Regions from separate parts of the Exiguobacterium sp. H66 genome, predicted to be linked through region 2. Evidence: riboswitches for the same ligand, from Rfam matches in the RefSeq annotation. Region 2 holds a riboswitch; the other holds the start of a gene.
What was found. Region 2 has a riboswitch for thiamine pyrophosphate ahead of thiD (bifunctional hydroxymethylpyrimidine kinase/phosphomethylpyrimidine kinase). Riboswitches for the same ligand answer to the same signal wherever they lie in the genome.
Positions count from the first base shown of each region.

Region 1: another riboswitch for thiamine pyrophosphate. It lies ahead of KNP88_RS09970 (3-oxoacyl-ACP reductase); the one in region 2 lies ahead of thiD (bifunctional hydroxymethylpyrimidine kinase/phosphomethylpyrimidine kinase).

Region 1 is NZ_JACSMQ010000005.1:119,838-123,391, forward strand. Features, by position in the region: gene KNP88_RS09965 (LLM class flavin-dependent oxidoreductase) at 1-1,021, opposite strand, end outside; gene KNP88_RS09970 (3-oxoacyl-ACP reductase) at 1,059-1,811, opposite strand; TPP riboswitch at 1,949-2,049, opposite strand; gene adhE (bifunctional acetaldehyde-CoA/alcohol dehydrogenase) at 2,198-3,554, opposite strand, start outside.
Region 2 is NZ_JACSMQ010000006.1:101,905-105,458, reverse strand. Features, by position in the region: gene thiE (thiamine phosphate synthase) at 1-215, opposite strand, end outside; gene thiM (hydroxyethylthiazole kinase) at 205-975, opposite strand; gene thiD (bifunctional hydroxymethylpyrimidine kinase/phosphomethylpyrimidine kinase) at 956-1,765, opposite strand; TPP riboswitch at 1,882-1,992, opposite strand; gene KNP88_RS11100 (murein hydrolase activator EnvC family protein) at 2,054-3,328, opposite strand; gene KNP88_RS11095 (murein hydrolase activator EnvC family protein) at 3,533-3,554, opposite strand, start outside.

The DNA of each region.
Region 1 (3,554 bases), on a different contig from region 2:
CAAGAATCGTTTTATAGCGTCCGACCGGTCCTGAAAACGCATCGACAGGCGGTAAGGACGGCACCGCTTTGTCAAGATCCCAATCAGAACAGTCCTGTTGCAAAAAGAAACTCAGTTGCTTCAAGGCATTCGCGACCGGTAATTTTTCATCCAGTTCGGCTTTCTTCGCCAGCGCCTCTTCCCGTGTTCGACCGACGTATGTAACCAATCCTGGAAAGATTTTAATCTGCCGCTCCGGTGACTCACTTTCTTTGATTTGTTTCTGTAGACTTTCCCGGAATGCTTTCGCTTGCTTTACATTCCACGACACCGAATAGACGGCATCCGCGTGCTTCGATGTAAGTGCAATCCCTTGGGCAGATGCACCCGCCTGCATTGCCACCGGCTTCCCTTGAGGACTACGCGGTGTAGACGAAGGACCTTTTACGTTGAAGTATGTCCCGCTATGATGGATCGGTTGAATCTTTTCAGGATCAATCAACCGGTTGTCCGTCCGGCTCGAAAGGAAATCAGCTCGATCCCAGGATAAAAATAATTTTTCCATTACAGACGCAAATTCATCCGCCTTTTGATACCGTTCGTCCCTTGCAGGGAGCGCATCCATACTATGATTTAACGCTTCCCAGTCCGTCATCGACGTAACCAGGTTCCAGCCGACACGCCCGTTCGTCACGTGATCAAGGCTTAACAGTTGTCTCGCCGCTGTATACGGATTTGAAAACGTACTCGATATCGTTGAAACTAACCCGATATGACGGGTTACTTGAGAAATAGCGGTTAAATTGATTACAGGATCGAGCCAAAAGGCCGGTAGTTCAGTTGCATTTGCAGCAGGAAAAGATTGATTGTCAGCAAAAAATACAGCATCCAGGCAACCCGCTTCCGCTAGTTGAGCCAATCGCTGATAATAACCGCTTTCCCCGATTTCTTCAATCGCAGAATCCGGCATTAACCATGCCGCTTGATGATGGCCACAGCCGTACAATAAAACACCGATGTTTAACTGCTTTGTTTTCGTCATCTTTAGGTCCCTGACTCCTTTCTCCTGAGCGCTGACATCAGTTCATCGTCAATCCGCCATCTACGGTTAGATTTTGACCGGTAATGCCAGAGGCGGCTTCTGACGCTAAAAAGGCGACCAATTGCGCCACCTCTTCCGGCGTCGTCACTCTTTTTAACGGAGTTGATTGGGCAATCAATTCGAATACTTCAGCAGTCGTCACAGCGCTGGCATCCGTCACTTTCAACAAGCCGCCGGAGACGACATTCACGTTTATGCCGTACTGTCCTAGCTCTGATGCAAGATTACGCGTAAAGCCGATCAACCCTGCTTTTGCCGTCGTATATTCGTGATAAGGAACTACCGGGTTTTGATACAGATTCGTGCCGATGCTGATGATGGTGCCGCTATTTCGTTCAATGAACTGCGGCAGGACACTTTGCACGACGTGGAACGCTGCTTTCAACGTGCCATCCAACTGTTTTTGATAATCTTCCCATTCCAAATCGATGAATGATTTTTGAGCGCGTGGATCGAACTTAAAATCGACTAAGGCATTATTGATTACGACATCGATTTGTCCGTAATGAGCTGTCGCTAACTGCATCAATGTCTCGACGTCTTGTCGCTTCGTGACATCCGCATACAGGGCAATGGCATGTTCTGCACCGAGCTCATTTACGAGGTCCTCTGCCGCATCCTTGCTCTTATAATAATTAATCACAACTTTAAACCCGTTGTTCACCAATACTCTTGCAATCGTCGCGCCAAGTCCCCGACTGCTTCCCGTCACTAACACTGTTCTGTTCACTGTCTTCCACTCCTTCATCGTCTTTTGCAACTTAAATAGCGAAGTCGTAAACAAAAAAAGCGCAACTCTCCAAAAGGAAAGTTGCGCACGTCTAAATAATCACATAACAAAAAACCGACAGACTGGTCTTCGCTTGTTTATTAGAGTCTACACTTCCCTACGCTAGTACGAACTAGTTCAGGTTCAAAGGGTTTGAGTATCTACTCATCTCAGTTTAGTAACACCCCTAGTGATTCTATTCAAGTTACCTTCACTTTAGCGGTCTTAGAAATATCTGTCAATAATGACAGGACAGTTTTGTCGGTGTCTCTTTCGATTACGAACGAAAGCCTTGCCTCCGTCGACCGGAAGCAAGGCTCTTTTGATTGCCATGATTTATTTCTCTGTTATACGCCTTCGTAGGCAAGTTCCATGATGTTCCGAAGTTCCGTCACGAGCGGCATTTTCGGATTCGCTGTCGTACATTGATCCTCGAATGCATCGACTGCCATCTTATCGAGTTTTGCTTCAAAGTCGGCTTTTTTGATGCCTTGGGCTTTGAACGACATTTTGATGTTCAACTGTTGTCCGAGTTCTGTGATCGCTTGGATTAGTGATTCGACACCTTGTTCCGTCGTCGCTGCCGGTAGTCCGAGATAACGTGCGATTTCTGCGTACCGTTCATCAGCGATGAATGATTCATATTTCGGGAACGAAGCAAGTTTCGTCGGTTTCGCTGCATTGTAACGGATGACGTGTGGCATCAGAATTGCATTCGTCCGACCGTGTGGCGTGTGGAACTCCCCACCGATTTTGTGTGCGATCGAATGGTTAATCCCGAGGAAGGCATTGGCAAACGCCATTCCGGCCATCGTTGACGCATTGTGAACTTTTTCGCGTGCTTCGGCATCGTCACCATTCGCATAAGCGCGTGGCAAGTAGTCGAAGATCATCTTGATCGCTTTTAGCGCCAGTCCATCCGTATAGTCGTTCGCGAGGACGGAGACGAAGGCTTCTGTCGCATGTGTCAGGACGTCCATTCCGGTGTCCGCCGTGATTGATGCCGGGACCGTCATGACGAATTCCGGATCGATGATCGCGACATCTGGTGTTAACGCATAGTCAGCAATCGGATACTTGACGTTTTTCTCTTTATCCGTGATGACGGTAAACGGTGTGACTTCAGATCCTGTTCCGGACGTCGTCGGAATGGCGACGAACTTCGCTTTGTTACCGAGCGCCGGGAATTTATAGGCCCGTTTCCGGATATCGAGGAACTTTTGACGTAAGTTCGAGAACGTTTCGTTCGGTTGCTCGTAGAAGAGCCACATGCCTTTCGCTGCATCCATCGCTGATCCGCCACCGAGGGCGATGATCAAGTCCGGTTTGAAGTCGCGCATCGCTTGCGCTCCTGTCTGAACCGTTGCAACCGATGGATCCGGTTCGACTTGGTCGAAGATCCGGTAGCTGACGCCTGCCGGTAAGTTGCGGATGACTTTATCCGCGTAGCCGAACTCGACCATCGCTTGATCGGTGACGATCAACGCACGTGAGACATCTTGAATCGATTTCAAGTATTGGACTGAATTTTTTTCAAAGAAAATCTTTTCCGGTACTTTGAACCACTGCATGTTCACGCGTCGTCTCGCCACCTTCTTGACATTGAGTAGATGTTTCGCCGTTACGTTTTCAGAGACGGAGTTTTTCCCGTAAGAGCCGCAACCGAGTGTCAGTGATGGTGTCAATTCGTTATACAGATCACCA
Region 2 (3,554 bases):
ATCCGGTCATTGATGATGAGTGGGACGCCGTAACGAGACATCATTTTCTTCAAGTCACTCGCTTGTTCGAGAAATTCTTTCCCTTGCGCCTGTTTTTCACGAAGCTGGACCATCGTCGCGCCACCTTTTATTGCTGCTTCGACCGCATCAATCAAGGCAACGTCCGGGTGAAAGCGCCGATCTGTTACCGCATAAACCGTGTAATCATTCTCCACTGGTCAATACCCCTTTCAAACTTTCTTCTGTAGTTAAGCTGATTGCGTTGAACAACCCCATCCGGAAATCACCGAGTCCCGCTGCTTCATCTGCGACTTCACCCGCTTTTCCCATTAAATACGTCCCATAGGTCGCTGCTTCGAATGCATCATACCCTGCTCCAAGTAGGGTCCCGATGAGCGATGCCGTCATACAGCCTGTCCCTGTAATGTGTCCGAGTCGTGGCGTTCCTACGGTTAGTTTTACTTGACGCTTGCCGTCTGTAATGAAATCAACCGGTCCCGTTACGACGAGAGTCGTCCCGAGCCGTCCAGCAAACTCATGGACGACTTGAAAATCTAATGTCTCTCCTGAAGCGACATCGACTCCTTTTGAACGTCCGACTTGACCGATGAGCGTCTTGATTTCAGAGACGTTCCCCTTAATGACCGTAAAATGAATTGCTTCGAGTAACTCTTTCGTGAATTGTGTCCGAAGTGTCGTCGCCCCCATTCCGACTGGATCTAAAATAATCGGTTTCTTCAATCGGTTGGCCGTTTGACCTGCCAACAATTGCGACGCTCGTGAAGCTGCGTTCAATGTCCCGATATTGATAACGACAGCATCTGCATGTCCAACCATTTCCTCGACTTCTAGGATATCTTCCGCCATGACAGGTGAACCCCCGAGCGCAAGGGTCATATTGGCACACTCATTAATCGTGACCGCATTCGTTAAATGATGAATTAATGGTTTTTTATCATGAATGGTTGTAAGCATCCGTTTCCCTCCAAATGTCATAAAAGTGATGTGTCGGTCCGATTCCGTTCCCTAAGGCAAATCCATGCCGGATTGCTTCAGTTACGTACCGTTTAGCATAAATCACGCTATCCTTCAGGGAATCTCCCAGCGCAAGACGTGCCGCAATCGCGGAAGATAATGTACATCCTGTACCATGTGTATGCTGGCGTTTTAATCGTGCCTCCTGAAACAGATGATGCATCCCTTCCGTGTATAAAATATCCGAGGCATCCGTACTTTCGAGATGACCGCCTTTTAACAGGATAGCGATGTCTCGTTTTTGTGCGAATTCCGTCGTCGCCAGCTTCATTTCATCAACTGTCGAAATCGCTTGCCCTAACATGCGTTCCATTTCCGGAATATTCGGGGTCGTCAAGGTTGCAAGCGGCATCAAGTGCTCCATTAATGCTTGTTCAGCATATTTCCTTAACAGGGCATGCCCCCCTTTTGCGACCATCACGGGGTCTAAGACGACTGGTCCCTGATAATGTTTCAAACATTTGGCAATAACTTGAATCGTTTTTTCATTCGAGACCATCCCAATTTTAACGGCATCTACACGAATATCGCTAAAAATCGAGTTCAACTGGGCTTCGACAAGCGTTGGTGATACATCTTCAACTGCTTGTACGCCTAACGTATTTTGCGCTGTGATAGCAGTAATTACACTCATACCGTAAACCCCAAGAGCAGAAAAAGTTTTTAGGTCGGCTTGAATTCCAGCTCCACCACTAGAGTCTGATCCAGCAATCGTCAGTACATGTTTCATCGATAGACCTCACTTTCTATGAGAGCACAAGGAGAAAGCGGAACGAAAAAAAGCGCCGTCCGCTGTAAAAAAGCAGACGACGCCATGAAAAACCAACGAGTGTGGTCACTTATTCATGTCTTCAATCTCAACTTTCCTACGCTGGTATTATCCAGATCAGGTGATAGGGTCGAAAACAGAATGGTTTTCCTCTCAGCCAGATTCCTCCAGCTCCCCTAGTTGCTCATGATTTAAATTTCCCTTTCACTGTAGCATAGCGTCATAAAAAAAACGAGCCGAAGCTCGTTTTTATAAGTATGCTAATGGATTAACTGTATTAGCTGGTCCTGTCGCACTGTATTGGTAACCACCAATATGCAATTCAAAATGAAGATGTGCGCCCGTCGAGTTTCCCGTATTTCCGAGCGTACCGATTTGTTGTCCTTGCGAGACCGTTTGTCCAGCATGAACTGATAATGAATTCATGTGCGCGTAAACTGTTGTATACACTTTCCCATTCAAGAAATGTGAAATCATCACGTGATTTCCGTACGGTCCACCGCTTCCCGCTGTGATGACCGTTCCTGAAGCTGCTGCGACGATTGATGATCCGACTGGCCCTCTAAAGTCGACACCATTATGGAAAGTATACCCATTCGCACCACTCGCTGGTCCGAATCCTTGTGAAACACTTCCTGACGCAGGGCGAACGAACTGCGCCGAACCGCTCGGAACACTAGCGACTGGCGTAGCACTTACGACCTTCTTAGACGTCCCGGCGTTGTTTTTTTCCGCCGCTTTCGCCGCCTTTTCCGCTGCCGCTTTTTCAGCTGCTGCCTTTTCCGCTGCTGCTTTAGCTGCTGCCTTTGCTGCCGCAATCGCACGTTCTTGCGCTTCTAATGTCGCTTGAAGTTCTTTCGCATTCAGAAGTTTTGTCATAAATTTTGTTTTACCTTGACGTAGTTTTTTTAAGGTTGCACTACGCGCTTTCATTTGCTGTTTGAGTTCCTTTTTTTGAACCAAAAGGGCTTCTTTTTCTTTCACTCGCTCTTCCTTTTTATCCACGAGCGTCGCTTTAGCATCCGCTAATTTTTTTTGCGTTTCAAGGTAAGCAGAAATCATCTTGTCATCTTGTTCAGCAATTTTTTTCCCTGCCATCACACGACTAAAGAGATCGCCAAGATCTTTCGAACCAAAAATGACTTCTTCCCATTTAATAGAATTCCCATCATTTTCTTGAAGCACACGAAGGCGGTCTCCTAACAGCTCTTCCTGGCGTTTTAACATTTCTTCATAATGGATAATGTCTGCCTCAAGCTCTTCAATTCGTTCATTCAACTGACGAATCTGTTTATTTTTTTCTGAGACACGAAAAATATTTTCATTGATTGCTGCATCAATCGCATTGATTTGACGTTGCTCTTTTGAAATTTTAGATTCTTGTTTTTTGATTGATTTTTCTAGTTTACGTTGTTCAGCTGCATTATCTGCTTTCTTTTCTTTGATTGTAGCCGCTTGAGTGATTGGGGTGTTCGTCAATAATAACGTCCCTAATAGTACGGTAGAAAATAACTTTTTTAGCATATGTGAGTTCCTCGCTTATGTATGAATTCGATTTTTGAAGTCATGTTTCGTAGTAAAACTATCTGAAATTGATTATAGCACCGTAATAGTTTCAGAAAAATTTCATTTACGTTTCAAATGAAAACGTTATTTTGTAATATAACAACTAATTATTCAAACTGTATAAAAAAAGAACCCCTACAATGTAGAGGTTCTTTTACGATTTTATAACATTGACATAGGATTA